Sinorhizobium fredii USDA 257: one gene and its partner. The protein of the gene in region 1 interacts with the protein of each later gene in a pairwise test. Links are inferred from orthologs where the notes say so. Each region holds a gene or a part of one and is shown in the gene's direction. Other genes may lie near its edges.

Region 1 (16,793 bases):
CATCACATAGCGCCCGGCGACAAGACCCGCACCAAGCCCGAAGATCAGGGCCGCCGCGGCTCCGAGACCCAGCGCCGCCGGCAAGACCAACCACAGACGGTCCCAGCCGAAATCCGCAAAAAGCACAAACACCTGACCGGCAAAGGCGAAAAGAGCGCCATAGGTCAGGTCGGCCCGCCGCGTCACCGCAAAGGCGATAGCATAGCCGAAGGCGAGTGCCGCATAGAGCGCTGCCACTGGCACGGCGTTGGCGATCTGCTGAAGGAAATAGGCCATCACATTTCCGGTCGGTCGCGGCGATCGGGATCGAGACAATCCAAGAACGAAACCGCATCAATTTCAATTACAAAACGCAGAGGCCAACTTTCCTCTGCGGCACTAGTGACAGAAGCAATATAACTGGTAAAATGCATTTTACTAGTTAGGATTTTTCACATGAGCTTCACCTGGACCGCGCATCGATTCTCAGGCGGCGCATTGGCGCTGGATGTCGCAAATTCCGTGGTTTTGCGCTTCGACCCGACGCGCCGGATCGATCGTTTCGCCGATGGAGCGGCGATCGACAGCTTTGCCGAAGCCTTCAATCTTTACGGCGCCGAGAAGGAGCGTTTTGGCAGGCTTGGGCCGATCGGGCCTGGAAGGCGGGAGCCGCTGATCGGTCTGCGCGAGGCGACGGATCGGCATTTCCGGGCGCAGGTGCGGGCCGAAGACCGGCCGGAGCTGCTCGCCGATCTGCTCGAGGCGATCACGGCCGTCCTGCGCCAATCATCCGAACGCGGCAAATACATCGCTCTCGACGTCGCCACCGCGCATTCGGCGCTCAGCCTGGCTGCCAATCCGGAGCCCGATCGTCTGAAGATTTGCCCGAACTGCGAATGGCTGTTCCTCGACCGCAGCCGCAACAGGAGCAGGACCTGGTGTGACATGGCGGTTTGCGGCAACCGCACGAAGGCGAAACGCCACTACCGCCGCAACAAAGAGGAGATCCAGCCATGAAAAATGTCATTGCCATCGCCGTTGTCGCGGCGGCGGTACTTGCCGGCTGTCAGCGCGAGACCGGGCCGGACCCGCTGAAGCTGACCGGCAAGATGTTCGTGTTCAACTACCGGCTGGCCTATGCCACCTATACGATCACGCTCAACAAGACCGAGCCGGTCCCCGACGGCAGTATCGTCGTGGCGACCTTCGAGAATCCGGCCGGCGGCGAACCGCTGACGCTGACGCGCAAGCTCTTCCCGAAACTGGACAAGGTGGCGCTGGAGAGCCCCGACATCACCTGTGTGAAGAAGGGAAGGCCCTATGCTGTGACGATTGAAGTCAAGGGACCGGATGGTGCGACGCTGCAAAAGCTGGAAACGACGGTGATGTCCGACCTCGACCAGAGCGTCATGCCGGCGAGGCCGTTGGTCGTCGGCCCAGCCTACGACAAGAATCCGGAAGTCTTCAGGAATGGACTGGCGCCGACACATTTCGACACGGCAGCCTGCCCGACATAAAGTGCGTCATGCATGTCGTTGTCCCAATACCGCTGCACACTTTTGGCGACATGCATAAGAAAAACCGGGGCGTCTCCGCCCCGGTTTCGAAGAATCGTTTCAAGCCTTTAGGGGCCGAAGCGAAGAAGGTGAATCAGCCGACGATTTCGGTGCCCGCGAACCAGTAGGCGATTTCTTCGGCAGCCGTTTCCGGGCCATCGGATCCGTGAACCGAGTTTTCGCCGATCGACAGCGCATGGACCTTGCGGATGGTGCCTTCGTCGGCGTTGGCCGGGTTGGTGGCGCCCATCACTTCACGGTTCTTGGCAATGGCGTTTTCGCCTTCGAGAACCTGAACGATGGTCGGGCCGGAGGACATGAATTCGACCAGTTCGCCGAAGAACGGGCGTTCCTTGTGGACGGCGTAGAAGCCTTCGGCTTCGCGGCGGCTCATCCAGACGCGCTTCGATGCGACGACGCGCAGGCCGGCGTCTTCGAGCATCTTGGTGATGGCGCCGGTCAGGTTGCGCTTCGTCGCATCCGGCTTGATCATCGAAAAGGTACGTTCAATCGCCATTGGCTCAATTCCCTTGCTCTTGAGAAAGTGGCGGTTCATTAGCCGCCAATGCCACGCAAAACAAGGGGGCCGCGCAAAACAAGGGGGCGCGGCGATGATTCGCCGCTGCAGGGGAGAGTTTCACGCTGCTGTTACGGAGCGGCCGAGGCCATCGTGAAGGTCGAGGCAACGCTCGAACCAGTCCGAAACGACGTCCCCTGTGGCAAGCAGACGATGTGACGAGACGATGCGCGCCCATTGCAGGGCACCGAAAACGATGTAATCGGCAAAGAGTGGAGCGTCGCCGCCGATGAAGGGCTGGAATTTCAACATGTGGCGCAGCGGCTCGAGCTTGGCCGAGAAGGTTTCGAGATCCGCCTGCCCTGCCTCGGCGACCGCTTCGAGCGGCTTGCCGAAGCGCTTCTCGCGGCTTTGCCTGAAATAGGCCTGGTCCACCGGTTCGAGGCTGTCATGGATATCCATGATGGCGATGCGGCCAATGGCAGGATGCAGGGTCATCTGCGACCAGCCTTCGACCAAGCGGGCCATCGCCTTGCCGCCCTCGCCGCCGAACAGCGTCGGCCGCTCGGGATAGGCTTTCTCCAGATAAAGGGCGATGTCGAAGCTGTCGCTAACGAGTTTTTCGCCATCGCGAAGCAGCGGGACGATCTTCGTCACCCCTTGCTCGAGCTTCGGAATTTCGGTGAAGCCGACAGGCATCACATCGAAGTCGAGGCCCTTGTGCGCGAGCGAAAGCTTGATCTTCCACACATGCGGAGAAAAGGGGCGCGTCCGTTCGGTACCACAGAGCGCATAGAGTTTGCGGGTCATCTCACCTCCTGATCTGCATATCGCTCGACGCATAGGACGATAGGGAGCGGGTGATCAAATCAGTAATTTTCATGAGTTGCATTCGACACGCGAATATCAATCCCGGCTAGGCTGGCCGGACAGCAAGGGAGAATGTTGATGCTCGATCACTATCGGATGTTTGCCGACTACAATCGCTGGGCCAACCGGCGGCTCTACGCTGCCGCGGCGGAACTCTCCGAGGCGGAATACCGGGAGGACAGGGGCGCCTTTTTCGGCTCGCTGCACGCAACGCTGAACCATATTCTCGCGGCCGACCGGATCTGGATGAACCGGTTCACCAAGGAGGGCAAGGCACCCACGCGGCTCGATGCGATCCTCTGCGAAGACCTCGCCGCGCTGACGGCGGCGCGGGCGGCGGAAGACGAGCGCATCATCGCCTGGCTGGACAGCCTCGACGAGGCGCGTCTCAACGCGCACTTCACCTATTCGCCGCTGACCGCGCCCGACAAGATCACCCAGAGAGTCGGTCCGACGCTCGCCCATTTCTTCAACCACCAGACCCATCACCGCGGGCAGGCGCACGCGACCTTGACCGCGCTCGGGCGCCCGTCACTGACGCTGGACCTGGTTTTCTTCCTGCGGACCGAGGGAAAGAAGTGGGCGGCCTGAAGAGAGCCAGGACTTAACCCCGGCCGGCCAGTCCATCGGCAGAGCGCCGGCCCGGGCGCGCACAAGCCCTTTGAATAGCTGACGCTGCCCCGCCCAGACCATAAGCCCGAGCACGACGCCGCCAGCGATCGAGGAGAGCGAATAGGTGAGCGGCGGGAGGAACGGCTGGACTGGCGCCAGCAGGAGATCGGGCACGAAGCGGTGCAGGATGTAGATATGAAAGCCTGCCGCCGAGAGCGGCAGGACAAGTTGCACGGCCCATTGCGGCAGGCGGATGCGAGGCAGAAACAAAAGGCCCGCGAGGACGACGATCTGCAACAGGTACTTGATCTTGGTGCCGATCCAGACGCCCTCGTAAAGCCCGAGAAACAAAAAGATCCCCGTTCCGGCCACCATGACCGCGAGCCGCTGTGCCCAGTTCTGGGCCAAGGCCGCGCACCAGCCGACGACGGCCAGATGGAAGATCCAAGGCAGCGTGAAGATCTGGCGGTTACCGATTTCCCAAAGCTGCGGCATCGCCAGGCGGGCGGCAAAAGCGGCAGCAAGCAGCGCCATGCCGGCGGCAAAGGGCCGCACGGCGGCAAAGCGCCTGACGAACGGAACGGCGAACAGAGCGCCAAACACCAGCACCATCTGGCAATAGGCCTCGATGAACCAGTAGAGGTACGGCACCATGCTGTGGCGCTCGGGGTCGGCGAAACCAAAATTGCCGACAAGGAAGACGGAAGCCCAGGGCACTTCCCCCCAGGCAAGGGCGTAAGCCGCGACGATCAGATAGTAGGGGACCAGGATCTGCGTGAGCGGCCGCAGCAGCTGCCATAGCGCGCCCGACAAAAGGGCGCCGCTCTGGAACCGCGCTAGGCCGAATCCGGCGAGGATCACCATCGCCGCCGAGCCGCCCGGGATCGGCCAGAGCGTCTCGTGGTGAAGCACGACGAGCAGGATGGCCAGCGCCCGGATCAGGAAGTCGGTGCCGATCTGCGGTGTCTTGCGCTCCTGGCGAACCATGGCCGCCAAGGTATTGACCGGCATTCTCTCCCAAGCCTCGGGCACCTCGCCGAGGATTTTTTCAAGCCCGATCGACAGCTGGACGAAACGGAGCGAATCCCCGCCGAGCGACAGAAAGCTATCCTCCGGTCGAACCTTCTGCGGGTAGAATAACTGCTCGAACAGGACTTCCACGCCTTCTGCCCGCGAAGGACCGCCGGTGCCCCGGCTCTTCTGGCGGAGCGCTTCGTAATCGACCTTGCCGGATGCCAGGCGCGGCAGCGCGTCGATGCGCGTCGCCCGTACCTGCAGCAACGTCAATCCGCTTGCGGAGACGAGGAGCCGACGGACGTCAGCCGGATCGCGTTCTCCCACGAAATAGGCATGGATTTCGACATCGCTGCCAATGACGGCGGCGGCGATATCGTGCCGCTCGAGAGCCGCTTCGAGACCGTCATGCCCGATTCGCAGCCCGGCGATCTTCGATATCCGCTTCGTCCGCCCTACGATGCGGAACAACCCGTCGGCATCGCGCACCGCCAGGTCGCCGGTCCGCAATACGGAGAGCGCGGCACCCTCGGCGAGGTCGGCGCGCGACAGGGCATAGCCCATCATCACGTTCGGCCCGCGATAGATGAGTTCGCCGGGTTGCTCCGGACCGGTGATCAGACGCCCGCTTTCGTCCTCGATCCTCAGGCTGCCGCCCGGTATAGCGACCCCGATCCGGTCTTCCCGGCCGCTCAGGCGATCCGGAGGCACGTAGGCCATACGCGCGGTCGCCTCCGTCTGGCCGTACATCACGAAAAAGGATGCGCCGCGTGCGGTGAGATGTTCGTTGTAAAGGTGGACCTTTTCGGGCGGCAGGCGTCCGCCAGCGACGGTCATGAACCGCAGGTGCGGAAACGCCCGCTCGCGGAAGCCCACCTTTTCGAGAAGGTCGTAGGAATAGGGAACGCCGGAAAGATTGGTGCAGCCGCTCTCGGCGAGACCGTCGAGAAAGCCCTCGTCCAGGATAGATCTGCCGGGCAGATAGACGCTTGCCCCGACCGAAAGGTGCGCGTTCAGGACCGAAAGGCCATAGGAATAGTGCAGCGGCAGGATGAGGCAGGTCCGATCCGCGGCCGTAAGGCCGAGATAATCAGCGATGGCACCTGCATTGGCCTCGATATTCGTTCTCGACAGCCGGACATATTTCCCCTGTCCGGTGCTGCCGGAGGTCGAGAGCAGGACGGCAAGATCGGGATGGGGGACCACAGGGTCTCCCTCCAGCCGCTCCGTGCGCCAGCGTCCGTCGATCCGGCGATGGCAGAAATCCGGCCTGAAGATCTCGCGATCCGTCTTCGCGGCGGCCGGGCCCTGCAGCGCGATGGCGTGTCCGGCGTCGAGCGCAGCAAGATAGGCGATGATCGCGTGCTCCGAGAGATCGGCCTCGAGCATCACCAGTCCGCGCTCGCGGCGCCACTCAGATGCCTGGCGATCGACGCGGGCGGCGAGCTCGCGATAGTTGACGACCCTCCCGCCGGGAAACACGAGTGCCGGCTTCTCGCCCTGAGCGGACAAGTGCGCAACACGGAACGGGAATATCGACAAATCGCCAGCGCCCAAAGCCACCTCCATTTTAGCAAGGCGGCATATTATTGCTGACTCTTGTCGTCAAGTATAAGTGCCCGACTAAAGCAGCAACCTGTGCAAGAAGGGCCGCGACAAATCGCGGCACGCACCGGTGCCCGTAACGCGTGCAAGACAAAAAGAGGCCCGGTCCCGCTGGGCGGGACCGGGCCAGGGAAAGAGCAGTCTGGGAGGACGACCCGCTCTACTGGGATTCCGACTTAGCGGCTGACGCCCTGGTAGTATTCGCCTTCTCCGCCGCGGACCGGCTTCGGCTGAACGGCGTAGTCGGAGACCGCACCGGTGGAGGTACGGTCGATGGAACCGTTGGTGCGGCGGACCGCGGCCTCGTCACCGGCCTTCGGAGCAGGTTCGGTAAACAGCGGCTTGTCGCTGATGCCTTCGTAATAGCTGCCGCCGGCAAAGGCAGCGGAAGCGCCGCCAAGAACGGCAGTGGCAACGAGGGCAGCGGCGAGAGCGGTGTGGACTGCATTTCTCATGTTCAACACTCCTGATGAGATCGTTCTCTTGAACGATGGGTAGGCCGCGACCACCTGTGATCGGATCAGTCTTTTCGAACGCGGCGGCCTTGCCGATGGCATTCGATCCGAGCCGGATGATCGGAAGAGCAGTTCCTGTGCTCTTCGCTGATAGATGTGGGTCCTCATGATGAGGTTTGGAAGTATTGATTATCGGAACACGTCGTCCAAGATTCGATAACAATAAGCACTTGAAACCGCCCGCTTAGGACTTATCGGTGAGCCGCGAAGCTCGTCGGCTGACCCTTGCCTTCGAGTAAAACTCGGGGCAAAAGGCCCGGATGATCCAGATCACCGGCCTCTCCGCCCGCGTCGCGGGCCGTCTTCTCATCGAAAATGCTTCCGTGACGCTTCCGGCGGGCACGAAGGCCGGGCTCGTCGGACGCAACGGCGCCGGCAAGTCGACGCTTTTCCGGATCATCACCGGCGAGCTTGCCGCCGAGGCCGGCAGTGTCTCCTTGCCGAAAAACGCACGGCTTGGCCAGGTGGCCCAGGAGGCGCCGGGTACGGACGAGCCGCTGATCGAGATCGTGCTGAAGGCCGACAGGGAACGCGCCGCACTTCTCGCCGAGGCCGAAACCGCCACCGACCCGCACCGGATCGCCGACATCCAGACGCGACTAGCCGATATCAGTGCCCATTCAGCGGAAGCCCGGGCGGCGAGCATCCTCGCCGGCCTCGGCTTCGACCACGAAGCGCAGAGGCGCCCCGCCTCCGCCTTCTCCGGCGGCTGGCGCATGCGCGTGGCGCTTGCAGCGGTGCTCTTCTCCGAGCCGGATCTGCTGCTGCTCGACGAGCCAACCAACTATCTCGATCTCGAAGGAACCTTGTGGCTGGAGGATTACATCCGCCGCTACCCGCATACGGTCATCATCATCAGCCACGATCGGGACCTCTTGAACACGGCCGTCAACGCCATCGTTCACCTCGACCAGAAGAAGCTCAATTTCTATCGCGGCTCGTATGACCAGTTTGAGCGGCAGAAGGCGGAAGCCGACGAACTGCAGATGAAGGCAAAAGCCAAGAACGAAGCGGCCCGCAAGCATCTGCAGAGTTTCATCGACCGCTTCAAGGCGAAGGCATCGAAGGCCCGCCAGGCCCAGAGCCGCATCAAGGCGCTGGAACGCATGGGCACCGTTGCGGCGGTGATCGAGCAGCACGTCCAAGGTTTCTCATTCCCCGATCCGGAGAAACAGGTCGCCTCCCCCATCGTCGCGATCCAGGGCGGCGCGGTCGGATACGAGCCGGGCAAGCCGATTTTGAAGAGGCTCAATCTGCGCATCGACGCGGACGACCGTATCGCGCTGCTCGGCTCGAACGGCAACGGCAAGTCGACCTTCGCGAAATTCATCTCAGGCCGCCTTGCGGCAGAAACCGGCGAAGTGCGGATCGCGCCCGGCCTGAAGACTGGCTTCTTCGCCCAGCATCAGCTCGACGACTTGATCCCGACGCAAAGCGCCGTGGAACATGTGCGCCGCCGCATGCCGGATGCGCCGGAAGCAAAGGTCCGCTCGCGCGTCGCGCAGATGGGTCTGTCGACCGAGAAGATGGACACGCCCGCAAAGGACCTCTCCGGCGGCGAGAAGGCGCGGCTCCTGATGGGGCTAGCCGCTTTCGATCAACCGAACCTGCTCATCCTCGACGAGCCGACGAACCACCTGGACATCGACAGCCGCAACGCATTGATCACCGCCCTTAACGACTATTCCGGCGCCGTCATCCTGATCTCGCATGATCGACACCTGATCGAAGCCACCGCCGGCCGGCTGTGGCTGGTGCGAGACGGAACGGTTGCGGTGTACGACGGCGATCTCGATGACTATCGGAGCGTGATCGTCGGCGGCCCCAAGGCGAAGGACGAGAGGCCCAGACCAAACGGCCTGGACGAGGGTTTGTCGAAGGCCGACCAGCGCAAGGTGAATGCCGAAAAACGCGCGTCGCTGGCGCCGCTCAGGAAAAAGATCAACGAGATCGAGTCCTTGACGGGAAAACTGGAGAAACTGATTCACGCGCTCGACGCCGAGTTGGCCGATCCGGTCCTCTACGAGAAAGCCCCGGCGAAGGCGGCCCAAAGAGCAAAGGAACGGGCGGAGGCGGCGGCAAGACTCGCCCACGCCGAAGAGCAATGGCTCGAACTCTCGGCCGAATACGAAGAGGCGATGGCGATCTAGAGCCTTTCCCCTGGGCATCGCCTCCCGTAGCGGACGGCGGATGCTTCTCGACCAGATCAGCCGAGTTCGAACATGGTAATGCCGTAAATCCGTGAAAGCGGCAGGTCCGGCGCCGGTCCACGATACATGCGCGCCGTCTCGAAGACCGGCTTCATGTTGTAGCGTTCGCAAAGCGCCCTCGCCGAGGCATTCGGCTCGGGAATGTCGAGGTAGATCCGCTGCCCCTTTGCGCCTGCAGACAGCTTGCGGAAGATGAGATCGGCGCCGGTCTCATTATCGGCAAAGAGCGGGCCGATCTTCAATCCTTCGCGGCAGGCGCGGATCGTCCCGTATCCGGCGATGGTGCCGTCGCGCAGGAGAAGCACGCTTCGTCGGGTCGGCAACTGCTTCGTCCATTCATACAGAAATGCGTCGCGGCGGGCCGGATTGAAACGGCGGTCATAGTCGGTCAGGGCCGCGACATGGACCGGAGCCACATCGATCAGATGGGTGCCCGGAGGCTCGGCGACATTGACGGAACCGCCATAGCGAATATTCGCATGCGCCCAGGCGAAACCCGACTTTCGATAATTGTCCTGCTGGGCTACCACGCCGTCGAGGCCGATGACGCGGCCCTCCGCGCTGGCGATCGCTCGCTTCCAGAGCGCGAGGCCGATGCCCCTGCCGCGAAAGGCCGGGTCGGCAATATAAAGGCCGAGAAAGGCATATTGGCTGCCGTAGCGCACAAGCGAGATGGCCGCCGCCAAGGTCTCCTTTTCGGTCGCAACCCAATAGCCCTCCGGGTCGGCGGTCCAGAACGCGTTGGCGTCTTCGAGACCAGGATTCCATCCCTCCCTCGCCGCCCAGTCGATGATCGTGTCAAGCTCGGCGCGCATGGCGCGGCGGATGTTCGGCATGGCAAATCCTCAACTGTCGTTCCGATCAACAGATCAGCGAAACCGTCGCCCGACTTCACCGGAGGCATAACAGATTTGTGTTTGCAAGTTGTGCCCTGAGGTGCCAGCTTATTTCAAGACGGAACCCCGCTTGCCCACTGCCCCCAATCTGCTACAAGGGCGAGAATAAGTCATACTAATTAAGAGCGAAGCACCATGTCTCCCATTCGAATTGCCATTGTCGGCGTCGGAAAAATCGTCCGCGATCAGCATCTGCCGGCACTCGCCAAGAATGCCGACTATCGACTGACCGCAGCGGCGAGCCGCCATGGAACGGTCGATGGCATCGACAATTTCAAGTCGATCGAAGCGATGCTCGAAGCGGTGCCGGCGATCGAGGCAGTCTCGCTCTGCATGCCGCCGCAATACCGCTATGAAGCGGCCCGCACGGCCCTCGAGGCCGGCAAGCATGTCTTCCTCGAAAAACCGCCGGGCGCGACCCTGAGCGAGGTCGCAGACCTTCAGGCGCTGGCGGCGGAAAAGGGTCTTTCGCTCTTTGCGAGCTGGCATTCGCGCTATGCGCCGGCGGTCGAAGCGGCCAAGGCCTTTCTCGCGGCGACCACGATCCGCAATGTCAAGATCATCTGGAAGGAGGATGTCCGGCACTGGCATCCGAACCAGGAATGGATTTGGGCGGCTGGCGGGCTCGGCGTGTTCGATCCGGGGATCAACGCCCTGTCGATCATTACTCATATCCTGCCCCACCCGATCTTCATAACCTCGGCGACGCTCGAATTTCCCGAGAACCGCGACGCACCGATCGCCGCTTCGATCGCCTTCAGCGATGCCCGAAAGCTGAACGTTTCGGCTGAGTTCGATTGGCGCCAGATGGGCAAGCAGAGCTGGGACATCGTTGCCGAGACCGAGGCCGGCGAGATGGTTCTCTCCGAAGGTGGTGCCAAGCTCGCCCTCGACGGCAAGATCGTTCATGACGAGCCGGAAGAGGAATATCCGATGCTCTATCGGCGTTTTGCCGAGATCATTAAAGAGGGCCGATCGGACGTGGATCTTTCGCCGTTGCGCCACGTCGCCGACGCCTTCATGCTCGGCCGGCGCAAGTTCGTCGAGGCCTTCCACGACTGAGCTTCACTCAGCTGCAATATCAAGGCCCGCGGTTTTCGCGGGCCTTGTGTTTTTCGGAAGAGCTTCAGGCCTTCTTCTCCCAGCGGCCGTCGCGGTTCTGCTGCCAATAGGTGAGGTTGTGCCCCTCGCCCTTCAGCCGCTTCCATTGGCCGCGCGCCGCCTCGAGCTGTTGCTGGTCGTAGCCGTCGAACATGAAGACGACGCGCTCGTATTCGGAGACCGGCGGCGGCTCGGCGCCATCGACGAGAAAGCGCACGGTCGCCCCGTTCTGGTTGCCATTGTCGGCGACGATCAGGATCGGTTGCTCGGTCGCGAATTCGCCCGCATCCGTACCGTGCGGCAGGAAGCTGTCGTCGCGATAGACCCAGAGATGCGTGTCGAGCGCTTCGCGCCTTTCCGCGTCAACTGTTTGCACGACCACCCGCCAGCCGCGCTCGATGCTCTTGTCCAGGAGCGGCGGCAGGGCGTCCTCGAGCTTCGATTCGGTCAGGTGGTAGAAAAGGATTTCGGTCATGCCGATCTCTCCCGGGATCCACCAGGCAATCAGGATTCGTAGTTTGCCCGGACCAGTTCGTCGAGGAGACGCACGCCGAAACCCGAGCCCCAGGACTGGTTGATCTCATGGGTCGGCGAACCCATCGCCGTACCGGCGATGTCGAGATGCGCCCAGGGCGTCTCCTTGACGAAACGCTTCAGGAACTGCGCCGCCGTCACCGAGCCGCCGTGGCGGCCGCCGGTATTCTTCATGTCGGCAAACTTGCTGTCGATCATCTTGTCGTATTCCTTGCCGAGCGGCATCCGCCACAGGCGCTCATGTGTCGTCGTGCCGGCCTTCAGCAGCTGTTCGGCGAGGCGATCATCGTTCGCGAACAGTCCGGCATAGTGATTGCTGAGCGCCACCATGATCGCGCCGGTGAGCGTCGCCAGATCGATCATCGCCTTCGGCTTGAATCGATCGTTGCAATACCAGAGCGCGTCGCACAGAACGAGCCTGCCCTCGGCGTCGGTGTTGATCACCTCGATCGTCTGCCCCGACATCGACGTCACGATGTCGCCCGGCCGCTGCGCGCTGCCATCCGGCATGTTCTCGACCAACCCGATGATGCCGACGGCATTGACGCTCGCCTTGCGAGCCGCCAGCACATGCATGAGACCGGTCACGGCGGCAGCACCGCCCATGTCGCCCTTCATCTCCTCCATGCCGGAGGCTGGCTTGATCGAGATGCCGCCCGTGTCGAAGACGACACCCTTGCCGATGAAGGCAATCGGCTTGTCCTTCGCCTTGCCGCCCTTCCACTGCATCGCCACCAATCGCGGCGGGCGGGAGGATCCCTGCGCAACGCCGAGCAGCGCACCCATTCCGAGTTTCTTCATTTCCCGCTCGGTCAGGGTCTCGACCTCGACCCCGAGCTTCTCCAGTTCCTTGGCGCGCGCCGCAAACTCCACCGGGCCGAGCACATTGGCGGGCTCGTTGACGAGATCGCGCGCCAGGAAGACACCCTCGCCGACCGCCTGGACGGTGGCGAATGCCTTTTTGGCGGCAATAACCATGCCGGTGACGATGGTGACCTTCACCACTTTCTGAGCAGTCTTCGATTCGTCGTCGGACTTGCGCGTCTTGTAGCTGTCGAAAACATAGGCGTTCATTTCCATGCCGAGCACGAAGTCAGCAGCCGCCTTGCCTGTGACGTCAACGCCGGGCGCATCGATGAAGATCGTGGCCTTCTCGGCAGAGCGGAGCTTCGCGGCCGCGGCGCCGCCGGCCTTCAGCCAATCATGGCTCGTGAGCGCCGCCGCATCTCCAAGGCCGAGAAGGATGATCCGATCTGCCGGCGAACCGTGTGGTGCAACGACGTCGAGGGCGGCTAGGGCCTTGCCGGTGAACTTTCCTATCTTCACGGCCCTCGGCAGGACGCCCTCGGGATCGACGACAGCGGCACCGGCCGGCTCTTTCGCGCCCGCGACCTGCAGGAGCACTGCGGAGCCCCCGGCCGGGCGATGGGATTTGCTGAAAGTGAACTCGAACTTCATCGGCATACAGAACTCCGGGCATTTCTGGTGGGCTTCCGTCTGGCTGTTACCGGACGGCTACAGTGGCGGACATTCGCGACGTCGGCCGTGTTCAAAACCGTGGCGCGCACCCTTCTCGCTTTTGAGACGCTTGGCAAGATGCCCCCACATGTTTACATGCGGTTAACCGCAGTTCTTCGTCTTATGTTATCCCTGTTGTTCGAGACTCCGAGTTCGGATGCAGGGAACGGGGACCGGTTCGGCCGGACAGCGAATACGAGGCTCGCATACGCATGAGCGGCTTGAACGAAGAGCAGGATTTGGGTCGGAAACGGATATGAAGCTGATCGAACGCTACATCTTCCGGCGCGCCACGATCATGTTCCTGGCAACGCTCCTGCCGCTGCTCGGCATCGTCTGGACCACGCAGGCGCTGAGCAACGTTAACCTCGTCACGGACAGCGGCCAGTCGATCTTCGCCTTCCTCAAGCTTGCGACGCTGATCCTGCCTTCGGTCGTTCCGATCATTCTGCCCTTCGCGCTGCTGATCGGCGTCACCCAGACGCTGAGCGTGATGAACACGGATTCGGAACTGACGGTGCTCAACGCCGCCGGCAGTTCGCGCATGTCCGTCATCCGGCCGGTGATCTATCTCGCCATTGGGCTGAGCGCCCTCTCCTTCGTCATCGACAATTTCGTCGAGCCCTATTCGCGCGTTGCCGTGCGCAAGATGATCGCGACGGCGCATGCCGACTTGCTGTCCACCGTCGTGCAGGAAAACGCCTTTCGGAAGATCACCGACGGGCTTTACGTACAGGTCGCCGCCCGGCGCAGCGGCGGCGTCCTGCATGGCATCTTCGTCGCCGATTCGCGCAATCCGAATTTCGAACTCGTCTATTATGCGCGCGAGGGGGCGGTGGACGAGGAGCGCTCGGCGCTCGTGATGAAGGACGGCGAAGTCCATCGCAAATTGCCGGACGGCGGCGTCTCCGTCATCAAGTTCGATTCCTATGCCTTCGATCTCACCGACATGACCCGGGCGGCCGGCGAGGCCACCATCCGGGCCAAGGATCGCGACCTCTTCTATCTCATCGCTCCCGATCCGAACGATTCTTCCTACAAGCGCTCGCCGCTGACCTTTACTGCGGAACTGCACCGGCGTCTCACCGAGTGGACATACCCGCTCCTCTTCGGCTTGATCGCCCTCGTCGTCAGCAGCGATGCCCGCTCGCACCGGGAGGCGCGCGTGCATCCGACGCTCAGCGCCGTGGGTGCGGCTCTCGTCATCCGCTGGATGACTTTCTACGCCGGCAACAGCGCGGAAGATTCGATCTGGTTCGTACCGCTCATGTATCTTGTGCCGCTGGTGACCGGTGCCCTGGCGATACGCCAGCTCGCCAGCAACCGCCGCCTCGACATACCGATGACCTGGAAAGAAAAGCTCACCGATCTGATGCTGCGGCTTCGGCTCGTGCGGCCGGCTGGCGTCGATGGGGAACAGCCGTCATGATCCTCAGCACCCTTGGACGCTATTTCTTCAAGCGGTACATCGTCACGACGTTCTGGTTTCTGATCGGCATCTTCGCGCTGATCTTCATCATCGATTTCAGCGAGCTCGCCAGCCGTATGTCGGCCTTGCCGCATTACACGGTTTCCGGCGCGCTGCTGATGACGACGTTCCGCATCCCGACCATCCTGCAGCAGACGGTTCCCTTCGTGGCACTCTTTTCTGCGATGGCGGCACTGATTTCGCTCAACCGCCGCTACGAGTTGGTCGTCACGCGGGCCGCTGGCATTTCCGTGTGGCAGTTCTTGAGACCATTCGTGCTGGGAGCGTTTCTCGTCGGCGTTCTCGCCGTCGTCGCACTCAACCCGCTTGCCGCCTGGGGAACAAAGAGGGCCGAAGCGCTGGAGGCGGAATGGGGCTCGTCCCGCTCGGCGCAATCCAATTCGATTCCGTGGCTCAGACAGATCTATGACGGCACGGACACGATCATTGGCGCACGGTCCGTCCAGAACGGCGGCACGGAGCTCATCAACGTCACCGTTATCCACTTTGATCCACAGGGAACGATCATCCTGAGGCAGGATGCGAAGTCGGCGAAACTCGAAGATGGTTACTGGCTCCTTAAGGGGGTCACCGAAAGCGGCAACGGACGCCTGCCCCGACGGCTGGAAACGGTACAACTGCGTACGAATCTGAAGGCCGATTTCGTCCAGGAACGTCTGGCAAAGGCTGATTCCATTCAATTTTTCGACCTGCCGCACAAGATTGACGTGGCCCGGTCCTTCGGCTTCTCGACCGACGCCATGGAGACCCAGCTTCACTCGCTCCTGTCGCTGCCGCTGCTTCTCGTTGCAATGACTCTGATCGCCGCATGCGTGTCCTTGAAATTTAGCCGATTCAACCAATCGCGCTCCGTAATTCTCGGTGGAATCCTGTCAGGCTTCGTGCTTTATGTCGTCACCGTGCTTGTCAAAGCATTCGGGAGCAGCGGTATTGTGCCTCCGTTCGTTGCAGCCTGGTTGCCAGTTGTTGTAGCGATGGCGCTGGGCTCGACGATTCTATTACATCAGGAGGATGGCTAGTGGCGGCAGGCAACCGCGGACCTATGAAGCTTATCAACGCCGCCCTCCTCGCAGGCGTGGCGCTGCATGCGCTTGCCATCGGAATGCATGCGCCGGCCATGGCGCAGGACACATCTACCCGAATCGATGAGCTGCAGCCGAACATCCCGGCTGATGCGAAACTGCTGCTGACCGCCAACGAGCTGGTCTACAACCGCGACACGGAAATCGTCACCGTGCGCGGCAACGTGCAGATCGAATATGGCGGCTACAAAATGGTGGCCCGCCAGGTCGAATACAATCAAAAGAGCGGCCGCATTCTTGCGACCGGAGAAGTCCAGCTGGTCGAGCCTGGCGGCAATGTCGTCTATGCCGACAAGATGGACGTCACCGACGATTTCGGCAATGGATTCGTCGAAGCGTTGCGGATCGAGACGACGGACCTGACCCGGCTCGCGGCCGAGAGCGGCGAACGACGCAACGGCGAAGAGTTCATCCTGAACAAGGCCGTCTATACCGCCTGTACGCCTTGCTCGACCAAGCCGGAGCACCGCTCGCTGTGGCACATCAAGGCGCAGCGTGTCATCCAGAACGGCCGCACCCGCACGATTCGGCTTGAACACGCCTATTTCGAACTTTTCGGAAAGCCGATCGCCTACATACCGGTGATGGAAATCCCTGACCACACGGTCAAGCGCAAGAGCGGCTTCCTGTTTCCGACGTTCCGCTACGCGCAGAAACTCGGCGCCGGCGTCGGTATCCCCTATTATTGGGCGATCTCGCCCTATATGGACGCGACCGTCACCACGACCGGATTGACGCGCCAGGGCTTCCTGCTCGAAGGCGAGTTCCGCCAGCGCTTCCACAACGGCATGCACACGCTGAACGTGGCCGGCATCAGCCAGATGGACAGGGACCAGTTCACGCCTGGTACGGTCGACGCCGAGGAGACCGCACGCGGCATGGTGGCGTCCAGGGGCCGATTCGAGATCAATCCGCGCTGGACCTTCGGCTGGAACGTTCTCGTCCAATCGGACAACAACTTCGCCAAGACCTATGATCTTTCGACGTTCGACGGCACGACGTATGTCAACCAGGCTTATCTGTCTGGCCTCGGCAGGCGCAATTATTTCGACCTGCGCGCCTTCTATTTCGATATTCAGGATGCCGACCCGGACAGCATCGCGGAAAACCAGCAGCCGGTCGCGCAGGTCCTCGACTATTCCTACACGGCGCCCGAGCCGGTGCTGGGCGGAGAACTCAACGCCGACATCAACTTCACGAATGTCAAGCGCAACCGGCTGGACCGGGATACGACGGTGTTCGGCGTCGATCGCTTCCGCGGGCTCGAAGGCACGTCGCATCGCCTGACCGGCGAA
Region 2 (14,698 bases), 4.9 Mb from region 1 along the record:
AAGGTGTCCTTCGACGGCAATGCGCTCTTCCGCCACGAGGACGTCGTCGCGCTGCGCGACACGACCGAAGAAGACGAGAAGGAAATCGAAGCGTCGAAGCACGACCTCGCCTATGTCGCCCTCGACGGCAATATCGGCTGCATGGTCAACGGCGCCGGCCTTGCCATGGCGACGATGGACATCATCAAGCTCTACGGCGCCGAGCCGGCGAACTTCCTCGATGTCGGCGGCGGCGCTTCCAAGGAGAAGGTCACCCACGCCTTCAAGATCATCACCGCCGATCCGGCCGTGAAGGGCATCCTGGTCAACATCTTCGGCGGCATCATGAAGTGCGACGTCATCGCCGAAGGCGTGCTTGCTGCGGTCAAGGAAGTCGGCCTCAAGGTGCCGCTCGTCGTCCGCCTCGAAGGCACCAATGTCGAACTCGGCAAGAAGATCATCAATGAATCGGGCCTCAACGTCATCTCCGCCGATGATCTGGACGATGCCGCCCAGAAGATCGTTGCAGCCGTCAAGGGAGCCTGAGGTTTCATGTCCATCCTGATCAACAAAGACACCAAGGTTCTCGTCCAGGGCCTGACCGGCAAGACCGGCACCTTCCATACCGAACAGGCGCTTGCCTATAACGGCACGAAGATGATCGGCGGCATCCACCCGAAGAAGGGCGGCGAGACCTGGACCGGTTCCAAGGGCGAGCAACTGCCGATCTTCGCGACGGTTGCCGAGGGCCGTGAGGCGACCGGCGCCAATGCTTCGGTCATCTATGTTCCGCCGGCCGGTGCCGCGGCGGCGATCATCGAGGCGATCGACGCGGAAATTCCGCTGATCGTCTGCATCACCGAGGGCATTCCGGTCGCCGACATGGTCAAGGTCAAGGCGCGGCTCGAGAAGTCGACTTCGCGCCTCATCGGCCCGAACTGCCCGGGCGTGCTGACCCCGAACGAATGCAAGATCGGCATCATGCCGGGCAACATCTTCCGCAAGGGCTCGGTCGGCGTGCTGTCGCGCTCCGGCACGCTCACCTACGAGGCGGTGTTCCAGACCACCAATGAGGGTCTCGGCCAGACGACCGCTGTCGGCATCGGCGGCGACCCGGTGAAGGGCACCGAATTCATCGACGTCCTGGAAATGTTCCTCGCCGACGACGAGACCAAGTCGATCATCATGATCGGCGAGATCGGCGGCTCGGCGGAAGAGGATGCGGCGCAGTTCCTCAAGGACGAAGCCAAGCGCGGCCGCAAGAAGCCGATGGTCGGCTTCATCGCCGGCCGCACGGCGCCTCCCGGCCGCACCATGGGCCATGCCGGTGCCGTCATCTCCGGCGGCAAGGGCGGCGCGGAAGACAAGATCGCGGCGATGGAATCGGCCGGCATCCGCGTCTCGCCGTCGCCGGCCCGCCTCGGCAAGACCCTCGTCGAAGTCCTGAAGGGCTGACGAACTTTCTCGGGGCGGCTCCGGTGCCGCCCCGATAGAGCCACGAATGACACGATGATGAAGCGTCGGGCGGGACGAAGGTGGCGAAGCGCCGCATCCGCTCCAACCGACGCAAGCCGGGACGGATGTCCGACCTTTCGAAGGCCATCCTGATCCGGACTTCAGGCAAACATGACCGGACAATCCGGCGACCCAACTTAGAGTCAGGAGGCGGACGCAAGTCCGCGAGAGACCATGACAAGGCAAGAGGCCAACGAGCAATTCCAGCTCACTTCGTTTCTGGACGGCGCCAACGCCGCCTATATCGAGCAGCTCTATGCGCGCTATGAAGCGGACCCGTCGTCCGTTTCGGCCGAATGGCAGTCCTTCTTCAAGGCACTTGCCGACAGGCCCGAAGATGTGGTGAAGGCAGCCAAGGGAGCCTCCTGGAAGAAGAAGAACTGGCCGATCGCCGCCAATGGCGAACTCGTCTCCGCGCTCGACGGCGATTGGGGCACCGTCGAAAAGGTCGTCGAGAAGAAGGTCAAGGCGAAGGCGGAGGAAGCCGCTGCCGCGACCGGCGTGCCGGTCAGCGAGGCCGAGGTTCATCAATCGACGCGCGATTCCGTCCGCGCCATCATGATGATCCGCGCCTATCGCATGCGCGGCCACCTGCATGCCAAGCTCGACCCGTTGGGCCTCGCCGATCCGGTCGAGGATTACGACGAGCTCGCACCGAAAACCTATGGTTTCGAAGAGAAGGACTACGACCGCAAGATCTTCATCGACAACGTGCTTGGGCTCGAATACGCGACCGTGCGCGAAATGGTCGAAATCCTCGAGCGAACCTATTGCTCGACGATGGGCGTCGAATTCATGCATATGTCCAACCCTGAGGAGAAGGCCTGGATCCAGGAGCGGATCGAGGGACCGGACAAGGGCGTCGAATTCACGCCTGAGGGCAAGCGGGCAATCCTGCAGAAGCTGATCGAGGCGGAAGGCTTCGAGCAGTTCATCGACGTCAAGTACAAGGGCACCAAGCGCTTCGGCCTCGACGGCGGCGAGTCGCTCATTCCGGCGCTCGAACAGCTCATCAAGCGCGGCGGCCAGCTCGGTCTCAAGGAGATCGTTCTCGGCATGGCCCATCGCGGCCGCCTCAACGTCCTCTCCCAAGTCATGGCCAAGCCGCACCGCGCCATCTTCCACGAGTTCAAGGGCGGCTCCTATGCGCCGGACGACGTCGAAGGCTCGGGCGACGTCAAGTACCACCTCGGCGCTTCCTCCGACCGCGAATTCGACGGCAACAAGGTGCACCTGTCGCTGACGGCGAACCCGTCGCATCTGGAGATCGTCAACCCGGTCGTCATGGGCAAGGCGCGCGCCAAGCAGGACCAGATGGCGACCGTGTTCGAGGGCGACATCATTCCGCTGCGCGAACGCGTCAAGGTCATGCCGCTGCTGCTGCATGGCGACGCGGCCTTCGCCGGCCAGGGCGTCATCGCAGAAATCCTCGGTCTCTCCGGTTTGCGCGGCCACCGCGTTGCCGGTACCGTGCACTTCATCATCAATAACCAGATCGGCTTCACCACGAACCCGGCCTTCTCTCGGTCCTCGCCCTATCCTTCGGACGTGGCGAAGATGATCGAAGCGCCGATCTTCCACGTGAATGGCGATGACCCGGAAGCCGTGGTCTACGCGGCCAAGGTTGCGACTGAGTTCCGGATGAAGTTCCACAAGCCGGTCGTCGTCGACATGTTCTGCTATCGCCGCTTCGGCCACAACGAGGGCGACGAGCCGGCGTTCACCCAGCCGAAGATGTACAAGGCCATTCGCGCCCACAAGACGGTCGTCCAGGTCTATTCGGAAAGGCTGGTCGCCGAAGGACTCATGAACGACGGCGAGGTCGAGAAGATGAAGGCCGACTGGCGCGCTCGTCTCGAGCAGGAGTTCGAGGCCGGCCAGTCCTACAAGCCGAACAAGGCCGATTGGCTCGACGGTGCCTGGTCGGGCCTGCGCACCGCCGACAACCAGGATGAGCAGCGCCGCGGCCGGACCTCGGTGCCGATGAAGCAGCTGAAGGAAGTCGGCCGCAAGATCTCCGAGATCCCGGCTGGCTTCAGCGCGCATCGCACCATCCAGCGCTTCATGGAGAACCGCGCCAACATGGTCCAGACCGGCGAGGGTATCGACTGGGCGATGGCGGAAGCGCTCGCCTTCGGAACGCTCGTCACCGAGGGCACGAAGATCCGCCTATCGGGCCAGGACTGCGAGCGCGGCACGTTCTCGCAGCGCCACTCGGTCCTCTACGATCAGGAGACCGAGGAACGCTACATTCCGCTCGCCAACCTGTCGCCTACCCAGGCGCGCTACGAGGTCATCAACTCGATGCTCTCGGAAGAGGCGGTGCTCGGCTTCGAATACGGCTATTCGCTTGCCCGTCCGAACGCGCTGACGCTGTGGGAAGCCCAGTTCGGCGACTTCGCCAACGGCGCTCAGGTGGTTTTCGACCAGTTCATCTCGTCCGGCGAGCGCAAGTGGCTGCGCATGTCCGGCCTCGTCTGCCTGCTGCCGCACGGCTATGAAGGCCAGGGACCGGAGCACTCCTCCGCGCGTCTCGAACGGTTTCTGCAGCTCTGCGCGGAAGACAACATGCAGGTCGCCAACGTCACGACGCCGGCAAACTACTTCCACATCCTGCGCCGCCAGGTGAAGCGCGACTTCCGCAAGCCGCTGATCCTGATGACGCCGAAATCGCTGCTGCGCCACAAGCGGGCGGTCTCCAGCCTGTCGGAAATGGCCGGCGAGAGCTCCTTCCACCGGCTGCTGTGGGACGACGCCGAGGTCATCAAGGACGGCCCGATCAAGCTGCAGAAGGATTCGAAGATCCGTCGCGTCGTGATGTGCTCGGGCAAGGTCTATTACGATCTTCTCGAAGAGCGCGAGAAGCGCGGCATCGACGACATCTATCTGCTCCGCGTCGAGCAGCTCTACCCGTTCCCGGCGAAAGCGCTCATCAATGAGCTCAGCCGCTTCCGCCACGCGGAGATGGTCTGGTGCCAGGAAGAGCCGAAGAACATGGGCGCCTGGTCGTTCATCGACCCCTACCTCGAATGGGTTCTTGCCCATATCGACGCCAAGTATCAGCGGGTGCGCTACACCGGCCGTCCGGCCGCCGCTTCCCCGGCGACGGGCCTGATGTCCAAGCACATGGCGCAGCTCAACGCCTTCCTCGAGGATGCGCTGGGGGGCTGATCAAGTCCCTCGCCGCCTGCCAATCGACAGAAACAGATATCTGATCAACGGAACAAAAATCATGGCAACAGAAATCCGCGTTCCTACCCTCGGCGAATCCGTCAGCGAAGCGACCGTCGGGACCTGGTTCAAGAAGGTCGGCGATGCGATCAAGGCCGACGAACCGATCCTCGAGCTCGAGACCGACAAGGTGACGATCGAAGTGCCGGCGCCGTCCGCCGGCACGCTCAGCGAAATCGTCGCGCAGGCGGGTGAGACCGTCGGTCTCGGCGCGTTGCTCGGCCAGATCGCCGAAGGCGCGGGTGCCGCCGCAGCCGCTCCGGCGCCGGCCGAGAAGAAGGCCGAGCCCGCTGCCGCTGCTCCCGCCGCGAAGCCGGCAGCCGCCGCACCGCAGGCTCAGTCCTCCATGCCGCCGGCTCCGGCGGCCGCCAAGCTCATCGCCGAAAACAATCTTTCCGCCGACCAGCTCGACGGTTCCGGCAAGCGCGGCCAGGTGCTGAAGGGCGATGTGCTCGCCGCTGTCGTCAAGGGAATTTCGGCGCCCGCAGCCGCCGAACCGGCCAAGATCCAGGCCCGTGCGCCGGCGCCGGCAGAAGACGCCGTCCGCGAAGAGCGCGTCAAGATGACCCGCCTGCGTCAGACGATCGCCCGGCGTCTCAAGGACGCGCAGAACACCGCCGCGATGCTCACCACCTACAACGAGGTGGACATGAGCGCCGTCATGAGCCTGCGAAACAGGTACAAGGACATCTTCGAGAAGAAGCACGGCGTGAAGCTCGGCTTCATGGGCTTCTTCACCAAGGCCGTCACGCATGCTCTGAAGGAGCTGCCGGCTGTCAACGCCGAGATCGACGGCACCGACATCATCTACAAGAACTTCTGCCATGTCGGCGTGGCCGTCGGCACCGACAAGGGCCTTGTCGTGCCAGTCGTGCGGGATGCCGACCAGATGTCGATTGCCGAAATCGAGAAGGAAATCGGCCGTCTCGGCAAGGCGGCACGCGACGGAACGCTGTCGATGGCCGACATGCAGGGCGGCACCTTCACCATCTCCAACGGTGGCGTCTACGGTTCGCTGATGTCCTCGCCGATCCTCAATGCGCCGCAGTCGGGCATCCTCGGCATGCACAAGATCCAGGACCGCCCGGTCGCGATCGGCGGCCAGGTTGTCATCCGTCCGATGATGTATCTGGCGCTCTCCTACGATCACCGCATCGTCGATGGCAAGGAAGCCGTGACCTTCCTGGTGCGCGTCAAGGACAGCCTCGAGGATCCGGAACGTCTGGTGCTCGACCTCTAAGCCAAGGCGGGGGCGTGAGCCCCCGTTTCGTTCCCGCCGCGCGCAACCGTCGATGCGGCCCGCTCGACAGCGATGAAGCAGGAGGCTAGTGTCTGCAAAGCACGCTATGCGCGCATTCAGGCTCTTGCGGCTTCATCTTGATCTTCAACGCACCGGTGGCAACCATGAGCGCTTACCTGATCGAACTCGCATCGCTGATGGCGATCTTTTCCTTCGCCATCGTCTCGCCCGGAGCGGATCTCGCCATGGTGATGCGCCAGTCGCTTGTGAACGGCCGGCGGGCGGCGATCATCACCTCTTTCGGCATCGGCGCGTCGCTGATGTTCCATGTCAGCTATACCGTTCTCGGCCTGGGGCTGATCATTTCGCAATCGATCTACCTCTTCAACATCGTCAAATGGTGCGGTGTCGCTTACCTGATCTATATTGGTGTCAAGGCGCTCAGGGCCGGACAGACTGAGATTACCGTAGAGCAGACCGACGATGCCGGGGCGCGTGGGAGCCAGTCGGCGTTGAAGGCCTTCGCGCTTGGCTTCGCCGCCAATGCGCTCAACCCGAAAGCGGTTTTCTTCTTCCTGTCGATCTTCTCTACGGTTGTCGGGGCGCACACGCCGTTGCTCGTGAAGTTTGGCTACGGCCTTGTCATGGCGAGCGCTCTCATCCTCTGGTTCGTCGGCGTCAGCCTGTTCATGACGACGCCACGGATGCGGGCCACCTTCACGCGGGCGAGCAAGTGGATCGACCGGACCAGCGGCCTCGTCTTCATTGCGCTCGGCCTGAAGCTCGCGACCGAAAAGGCTGCCTGAAGATGTCCGGCCGGACAGCCATCCTTGCTTCCTTGGCGCTGGCACTGGCCGCTCTCCCGGCGCTTGCCGAGGACTGCAAGCAGGTCCAGGCGATCTATGCCGATCCGGCCGGTGGCTATGAGCTGCGCTTCGAGCCGGTCGGATCGGAAGCGGCGGTCACCAGCAATCATTTCAAGATCAGCGTCGCGGGCACCGGAGTGTCGCTCGACGGCGTCGTATTGCCTTCCGGGGAACCGGAACGGCCGAACGGGATCGTCATGCACGATTGTCCGACGGGGGACGTGACGGGCGCCGAACTGACGGCTTGCACCGTATGGCAGGGCCCGATCTATGCCGTCGATAGCGCTGGCACGATCGGCTTGCTTCAGGCCGAGGATGCACCAGCTGCCCGGCAGATCCTGCTCCCGGATTTCGGCCCGTCGCTGCGCCAGTCGAGCGCCTGGGGCAACGGCAAGGCCTCGTCCGACAGTTCCGACGTCTTCGCGTTCAAAGGATGCGCCGGATGAGTGGCGGGCGTGTCCTTCTCGTCACCGGCGGCAGCCGCGGCATCGGCGCCGCCGTCTGCCTAGCCGCGGCATCGGAAGGCTGGCAAGTGGCGGTCAACTATGCCTCCAACCGACAGGCGGCCGACGATGTCGTTCGTCAAATCGCCGGGGCAGGCGGCTCGGCGATCGCCATCCAGGGCGATGTCGGCTCCGAGGATGGGGTGAAGGCGATCTTTTCGGCGGTCGACGCCGCCTTCGGCCGGCTCGACGGTTTGGTCAACAATGCCGGCATTATCGGGTCGCCGCAGCGGATCGATGACATCGCGACGGAGCGGCTGGAACGGATGTTCCGCGTCAATGTGACCGGCGCGATCCGTTGCGCGGCGGAAGCCGTGCTGCGGATGTCGACGCGGCACGGCGGAGAGGGCGGCTCGATTGTCAATCTCTCCTCCGTCGCGGCCGTGCTGGGCGCGCCGGGTCAATATGTCGACTATGCCGCCACGAAAGGCGCGATCGACAGCTTCACCGTCGGTCTCGCACGCGAAGTGGCGTCCGAGGGAATCCGTGTGAATGCCGTTCGCCCCGGCATCATCGACACGGATATTCATGCGTCCGGCGGCTTGCCGGATCGGGCCCGCGACATGGCGCCGTCGATCCCGATGCAGCGCCCCGGCACGGCCGGCGAATTGGCCGACGCAATTCTCTATCTCCTGTCGGATAAGGCGGCTTATGTGACGGGAGCCATCCTCAATGTCAGCGGCGGGCGATGACCGCCCTTTCAACAAGCCTCCCAGAAGGATTATCACATGGCTTATGATCTCATCGTTATCGGTAGCGGCCCCGGCGGCTATGTCTGCGCCATCAAGGCGGCGCAGCTGGGCATGAAGGTTGCGGTTGTCGAGAAGCGCAGCACCTATGGCGGCACCTGCCTCAATGTCGGCTGCATTCCTTCCAAGGCGCTGCTGCATGCCTCCGAGATGTTCCATCACGCCGCGCATGGCCTCGATGCGCTGGGCGTCGAGGTCGCAAGCCCGAAACTCAATCTCCAGAAAATGCTGGCCCACAAGGACGCCACCGTTAAGGCCAATGTCGATGGCGTGTCGTTCCTCTTCAAGAAGAACAAGATCGATGGCTTCCAGGGTACCGGCAAGGTGCTTGGCCAAGGCAAGGTCTCCGTCACCAACGACAAGGGCGAGGAACAGGTTCTCGAAGCCAGGAACGTCGTCATCGCCACCGGCTCGGATGTCGCCGGCATTCCGGGCGTCGAGCTCGAGTTCGACGAGAAGGTGATCATCTCCTCGACCGGCGCTCTCGAGCTGGAGAAGGTCCCGGCCAGCATGATCGTCGTCGGCGGCGGCGTCATCGGCCTCGAGCTCGGCTCGGTCTGGGCGCGTCTCGGCGCCAAGGTAACTGTTGTCGAGTTCCTCGACACGATCCTTGGCGGCATGGACGGCGAGATCGCCAAGCAGCTCCAGCGGATGCTGGCGAAGCAGGGCATCGACATCAAGCTCGGTGCCAAGGTGACCGGCGTCGTGAAGTCGGAAAACGCTGCGAGGGTGACCTTCGAGCCGGTCAAGGGCGGCGAAGCAACGACCCTCGATGCGGAGGTCGTGCTGGTCGCGACGGGCCGCAAGCCCTGCACCGAAGGCATGGGTCTCGCCAAGGCCGGTGTCGTGCTCGACGCGCGCGGCCGGGTCGAGATCGACCGTCACTTCCAGACGAGCATCGCCGGCGTCTACGCGATCGGTGATGTGGTGCGCGGGCCGATGCTCGCTCACAAGGCCGAGGACGAGGGCGTGGCCGTGGCGGAAATCATCGCCGGACAGGCCGGCCATGTGAACTACGATGTCATTCCGGGTGTCGTCTACACCCAGCCGGAGGTCGCTTCCGTTGGCAAGACAGAAGAGGAACTGAAGGCGGCCGGCGTCGCCTACAAGGTCGGCAAATTCCCGTTCACCGCCAATGGCCGTGCCCGCGCCATGCTCCAGGCCGACGGGTTCGTGAAGATCCTCGCCGACAAGGAGACCGACCGGGTGCTCGGCGGCCATATCATCGGCTTCGGCGCCGGCGAGATGATCCACGAGATCGCCGTCCTGATGGAGTTCGGTGGATCGTCCGAGGATCTCGGCCGCACCTGCCACGCGCATCCGACCATGTCGGAGGCGGTCAAGGAAGCAGCGCTTGCGACCTTCTTCAAGCCGATCCACATGTGATCGGTCCCGTGTGACAATTGGCGCGGGGGCTGCGACAAGCGGCCCCCTGCCTTCAGTCGTCATCCGGCGCAATCATGAACGCTCCACCCTCAGACCGCCGCCGGAGCCAACCGGCGATAGCGAAAGGACGCGTTCATGAAACCTCGCAGCGTTGCCGCCCGCTTGCCCAACGCCTGCCTGCCCGGGGCTGACTGGGCGGACTGCTATGAGCTTCTCTTTCTCGGCGAACGCATGACGGCGCATGAAGCGGCACGGCGGGCGCTTGGAAGCGCACCGCGCTGGATTCGCAGCCTCCTGGCCTTGCGCAATCGCGTCGTTGCGCCGCTCGGCCTCAAGGCCGGCGCCCCGTCCGGAGATGTCAGCCTCGTCGGTGCCTTCCCGATCCTCAGCGGCAGCGATCGAGAGATGGTCCTCGGCCTCGACGACCGGCATCTGGATTTCCGGATCGTCGTGGAGGTGCACGACGGGCCGGCCGACAGCCAGGTGATCGGCGTCACGACGCTGGTGCGCCGCAGGAACCTGTTCGGCTATTTCTATCTCGCCGCGATCACGCCCTTTCACAAGGCGATCGTTCCGGCCTTGCTCGCTCAAGTCAACGAACCGGCGCGCCGGCCGGTCAGTTGACCGGCGTGAGGGTGAAGCCCTGCTGGCGCAGGAGTTCGACAAGTCCTTCCTTGCCCGGCAAGTGCAGCGCGCCGACAGCCATGAAGACGTTGCCCTGTTTCAGGATGGGTTCAGCCCTCACCGACATGATCCGGTTGCGATCGATGATGATTCGCTGCTCGAAATCGGCGTAGCCGAGATCGCCGGGCGAGATCTTTTCGGCCACCGACCGCATCATCGGCATGATCATGCCGGTGTCGCCGGCGAGATAGAGGTCGGTCATCGTCGCCAGCACGTCGTCGATCGTCTTGCCGAGCGCGAGCGTGTCGATCAGCGCCCTTAGATGCCACTCGACGGGAAGCGAATCCATCGCGGAAAGCTGCTCGACCAGGCTTTCCAGTCCCTTCAGCGTCTTGCCCTGGCTCACTGCATCCTCGGCGAGCTTCTTGTCGAGGAACGATGCGCCCGCAGCCTTGCGGCTGAATTCGCAGGCCGGCAGGGCGACGAAGCTGGCGATCATCCAGGGCTTCATCTTGGCGACCAGCGGCAGGGGAATGCCGCGCGCCTTGAGGCCGTTTTCGAGAAGTGCTCGGTCCTTCGGCTCCAGGAAATCGTTAATCGTCCGGTTGTCGGCGAACATGGTGAGATCGGGGCGCATCATGATGGCGGCGCTCGCCTTTCTCTCGTCGATGATCTCGTCGGATTCGACGACGACGGTCCGCGATCCGGCATAGGCTTCCGCGCCGCCGGCGGGCATGGCCAGCACGCGCGGATCGGTCACATGCATGGTGCCGAGCAGGAAGGACGGCGCCAATCCTTGCCCTTCGATCCTCCAGAGCAGGCCCTTGCCGTTCGGTACGGCATCCGCCTCGCGGCGTATCGCCGCCAGACGGGCCGGATCGGACCGCTCGAGACCTGCGAGGATATTGCTGCCACCGCAGTCGTCGCCTTCCGCGGCCTCGGCCTCCGAGACGGAGAGCAAGGCTGCGAGGAGGCTTGCGGCCAACAGCACGTGCATGAGTGCGATCAGCCACGACAGGCCGTCGGCCGCCTTGGCCGCGAAATCGCGAACGGGTCTGGTCATCGTCATCATGAGTGTGACACTAAGCCCCCTCCGTCACAGCTTCCTTAACGCGCTTGGTTAACGCGCGAGCCTGGCGATTGTAGAGCCGGATGAAAAAAAGCGTGAGCGTTTTTGGATCTTGCCCCTTTTAGGCGCGCGGATGGGCTCGATCATAGATTTCCAGCAGCCGTGCCGAATCGACGCCGGTATAGACCTGCGTCGTCGAGAGACTGGCATGGCCGAGCAGTTCCTGGATGGTGCGGAGATCTCCGCCGCCGGCGAGCAGATGAGTCGCGAAGGAATGGCGCAGCGCATGCGGCGTCGCCGAATCGGGAAGGCCAAGGGCAGAGCGCAGCTTCTGCATCTCGCGCTGGATGATCGCCGGCTGCAGCTTGGCGCCGCGAGCGCCGCGGAAGAGCGGCTCTCCAGAGCCAATATGATAGGGGCAGAGTTTCCGGTAAGTCGCCACCGCCTCCATCGCCGCGGCGATCAGCGGGACGATCCGGGTCTTGCCGCCCTTGCCGGTGACGCGCAGCGACGCCGCCCCTGAAAAATCGTCGGGCGTCAGGTCGAGCGCTTCCGATATGCGCAATCCGCAGCCGTAGAGGAGGGTGAGCACGGCCGCGTTGCGGGCGACGATCCACGGCTCCTCGGCAAGCTGCGCATCCGCCGTCACGACCTTCAGGGCATCCCGATCGGTCAAGGGCTTCGGCAGCGACTTCGGCTGTTTCGGCGAGCGCACGGCACCGGCGCCGGCGGCGTTGGCAAGGCCGTTTTTCTCGAGGTAGCGCAGGAATGAGCGCAGCCCCGCAAGCCCGCGCCCAAGCGTGCGCGCGCCGGCGCCGGCCTTGCGGCGCTGGGCGAGAAAGCCGCGCAGATCGGCCGGCCTGAGCGTGCGGATATCTGCGAGCCGGGGCGGTCCGGCGAGATGCCCGGTTAGAAAGGCCAGGAATTGCCGCGTGTCCCGCTCATAGGCCTCGATCGTCTTGTCGGCCAGGCGGCGTTCTTCGGCAAGGTTTGCAAGCCACCGCTGACGCTCCGCCATCACCTCGGGATGGCCTATCACTAGAAGTTCGTTCATTGTCGGTCCGACGATCGCTCTTTGACTGTTTTCCATTGCCGAGCATGCCGCCGGGCCCTTATGTTTTCGCTAACATCCTCTTGGAATTTGTCATTCTTCGATCATATTGAATTGCGATCTTCGGTCAGCAACGGCGGATGGGACCATGGCGAGACGTGATTCGGCGAGCGCGCTGGCGCATTTTGCAGAGGCAGTTGCGCTGGTCTCGCAGGGGCGGCCCGGTCATATCGTCGACACGCTGATCGCCGAGCGCGGCCAGAAGATCGTTCGCCATCCTCTGTGGCCGGTGATGCGGCCCTTTCTCCACACCTTGCTCAACTACCGCAAGGCGATCGAGTTCGCCAATTCCGTCGCCAATATGCCGGGCTTCCAGGCTTTCGAACACTTGAGCTCGCTGCTCGATCTCGACATCCGCGTCGACAAGGCGGAGCGGATTCCGGCACGAGGTGGATTTCTCCTCGTCAGCAACCACCCGACCGGCATCGCCGACGGCATTGCGGTTTTCGATCTCTTGAAGAGCCGCCGCCCCGACATGATGTTCTTCGCCAATCGCGACGCCATCCGCGTCAATCCACGTTTCGTCGAGATGGTCATCCCCGTCGAATGGCGCGAGGAATACAAGAGCAAGCTCAAGGCGCGCGAGACTTTGCAGGTCACCAACCGGGCGATTGAGGAAGGTAAGGCAACCGTGCTCTTTCCGTCCGGTCGCATCGCCTACTGGGCCGATGGGCGCCTCAATGAACGCCCCTGGAAAAGCTCTGCCGTCGGCTTTGCCCGCAAGTACAACCTGCCGATCCTGCCGGTGCATATGAGCGCGCGCAATTCCGGACTGTTCTATTGGTTCGCCAAATGGTCGACGGAACTGCGCGACATGACGGTGTTCCATGAGCTCCTGAACAAGAAGGGCGACCTTTTCGATTTTCGCGTCGGCAATCTCATCCCTCCGGAGGCGCTTGATGGCGACCCGATGGAAGTGACCCGCTCCCTCGAGCGCCATACGGTCCTCGAGCTTGCGCGCGATAGCGACGCCGTTTTCAACGCACTGCCCCATTTTGGCTAAGCCGATTATGCAGTTTTCTGCCCGCGCTTCTGCCGAAGAAACGAAAATCGGGACCTGATGGTTCTGTGGCGCCGCCGATCGGCTAAGACTTGTCCATGCTTGCTGCGCTCGATGCTTGCCGAGAACTACCGTTCGCTGCGATCGATCCGCATGGATCTGACCGGGGTCAACCTCTTCATCGGCGAGAACGGCGTCGGCAAATCCAACCTTTACCGCGCGCTGCAGCTCGTCCAATCGGCCGTGCGCGGAAAGCTTGCCTATGAGATCGCCAAGGAGGGCGGCATGTCCTCGGCGGATGACGAGGAAGTATAGCTCGCCGGCTGCCCACTTCGCTATTTGGAAGAAATCCAAAAGTCCGGTGAAATGACAAAAGGGCCCCGCGTCTTTGCGAGGCCCTGTAATACAGTGCGCGAGCTCGGTGTCGATCAGCCGATCTTCTGGCCGGTCTTGGCCCAGTCGGCGAGGAACATTTCCAGGCCCTTGTCGGTCAGCGGGTGCTTGACCAGCGCCTTCAGCGTGGCCGGCGGGGCAGTGACCACGTCGGCGCCGATCAGGGCGGCTTCCTTGACGTGGTTGACGGTGCGGATCGAGGCGGCAAGGATTTCCGTCTCGTAGCCGTAGTTGTCGAAGATGTGGCGGATTTCGCGGATCAGGTCCATGCCGTCGACGGCAATGTCGTCGAGGCGGCCGATGAAGGGCGAAACGAAGGTCGCGCCGGCCTTCGCGGCGAGCAGCGCCTGGTTGGCGGAGAAGCAAAGGGTGACGTTGGTGTGGTGGCCGTCCGAGGTCAGCGCCTTGCAGGCCTTCAAGCCGTCAAGCGTCAGCGGCAGCTTGATGCAGATATTGTCGGCGATCTTCGCAAGAGCAGCCGCTTCCTTCATCATCTCGCTGTATTCGGTTGCCGTGACTTCGGCCGAAACCGGGCCTTCGACGATCGAGCAGATTTCCTTGGTGACTTCGACGATGTCGCGGCCCGACTTCAGGATCAGCGACGGGTTGGTGGTGACGCCGTCGAGCAGGCCGAGATCGTTCAGTTCCCGGATTTCCTTCACATCGGCGGTATCAACGAAAAATTTCATGGGAGTCTTCCTCTGGCACTAAGCCGTTCAGGCGCCTCTCCGCTCACGGGAAAATCCACGGCGGAAATCGCGCGCGTTGAAACTCGGGTGGAACCGTGACAAACCCTTGCTCCTGCAAAGGCGACGGTTCGCTGTGCAGTTTTCTTTAACCGAAAGCGGTGGCAAGGTCACGGCAAAATGACGCTTGATTCAACCGATTTATTCGGCGCTCTCTTCGACCGCCGCGTGGTGCCCGTCCTGGTGCCGATGCCGGCACCGAGGCCCTATTCCTATGCGGTGCCAGAGGGCATGGCGGTCGAGCCGGGCTCGATCGTGCAGGTGCCGCTCGGGCCGCGGCTTGTCG

The links.
Region 2: the proteins of USDA257_RS04300 (region 1) and USDA257_RS27200 interact in binary tests that used the Escherichia coli proteins (3 or more experiments, as listed by UniProt). The link is inferred for Sinorhizobium fredii USDA 257 from one-to-one orthologs.

Annotation. Positions count from the first base shown.
Region 1 is NC_018000.1:915,550-932,342, reverse strand. Bases 6,436-9,373 are described here. They hold USDA257_RS04300 (ABC-F family ATP-binding cassette domain-containing protein), read left to right. Parts: upstream 6,436-6,928; coding sequence 6,929-8,818; downstream 8,819-9,373. Other genes in these bases: USDA257_RS04295 (GNAT family N-acetyltransferase), read right to left, coding at 8,875-9,373; USDA257_RS04305 (hypothetical protein), read right to left, coding at 6,436-6,608. In the rest of the region: USDA257_RS04340 (branched-chain amino acid ABC transporter permease), read right to left, coding at 1-276; USDA257_RS04335 (CGNR zinc finger domain-containing protein), read left to right, coding at 436-996; USDA257_RS04330 (hypothetical protein), read left to right, coding at 993-1,496; ndk (nucleoside-diphosphate kinase), read right to left, coding at 1,630-2,052; USDA257_RS04320 (glutathione S-transferase family protein), read right to left, coding at 2,173-2,862; USDA257_RS04315 (DinB family protein), read left to right, coding at 3,001-3,513; USDA257_RS04310 (AMP-binding protein), read right to left, coding at 3,454-6,117; more of USDA257_RS04305, read right to left, coding at 6,330-6,435; more of USDA257_RS04295, read right to left, coding at 9,374-9,714; USDA257_RS04290 (Gfo/Idh/MocA family protein), read left to right, coding at 9,910-10,836; USDA257_RS04285 (DNA polymerase III subunit chi), read right to left, coding at 10,901-11,350; USDA257_RS04280 (leucyl aminopeptidase), read right to left, coding at 11,380-12,873; LPS export ABC transporter permease LptF, read left to right, coding at 13,184-14,356; LPS export ABC transporter permease LptG, read left to right, coding at 14,353-15,435; USDA257_RS04265 (LPS-assembly protein LptD), read left to right, coding at 15,435-16,793. UniProt on the Escherichia coli protein: Genetic data indicate it may be involved in ribosome assembly or function.
Region 2 is NC_018000.1:5,780,506-5,795,203, reverse strand. Bases 1,282-4,865 are described here. They hold USDA257_RS27200 (2-oxoglutarate dehydrogenase E1 component), read left to right. Parts: upstream 1,282-1,668; coding sequence 1,669-4,665; downstream 4,666-4,865. Other genes in these bases: odhB (2-oxoglutarate dehydrogenase complex dihydrolipoyllysine-residue succinyltransferase), read left to right, coding at 4,727-4,865; sucD (succinate--CoA ligase subunit alpha), read left to right, coding at 1,282-1,434. In the rest of the region: sucC (ADP-forming succinate--CoA ligase subunit beta), read left to right, coding at 1-525; more of sucD, read left to right, coding at 532-1,281; more of odhB, read left to right, coding at 4,866-5,965; USDA257_RS27190 (LysE family transporter), read left to right, coding at 6,130-6,771; USDA257_RS27185 (hypothetical protein), read left to right, coding at 6,774-7,277; USDA257_RS27180 (SDR family oxidoreductase), read left to right, coding at 7,274-8,026; lpdA (dihydrolipoyl dehydrogenase), read left to right, coding at 8,063-9,469; USDA257_RS27170 (DUF2867 domain-containing protein), read left to right, coding at 9,605-10,093; USDA257_RS27165 (TraB/GumN family protein), read right to left, coding at 10,086-11,165; USDA257_RS27160 (tyrosine recombinase XerC), read right to left, coding at 11,284-12,216; USDA257_RS27155 (GNAT family N-acetyltransferase), read left to right, coding at 12,362-13,276; fsa (fructose-6-phosphate aldolase), read right to left, coding at 13,702-14,355; USDA257_RS27140 (primosomal protein N'), read left to right, coding at 14,533-14,698. UniProt on the Escherichia coli protein: E1 component of the 2-oxoglutarate dehydrogenase (OGDH) complex which catalyzes the decarboxylation of 2-oxoglutarate, the first step in the conversion of 2-oxoglutarate to succinyl-CoA and CO(2).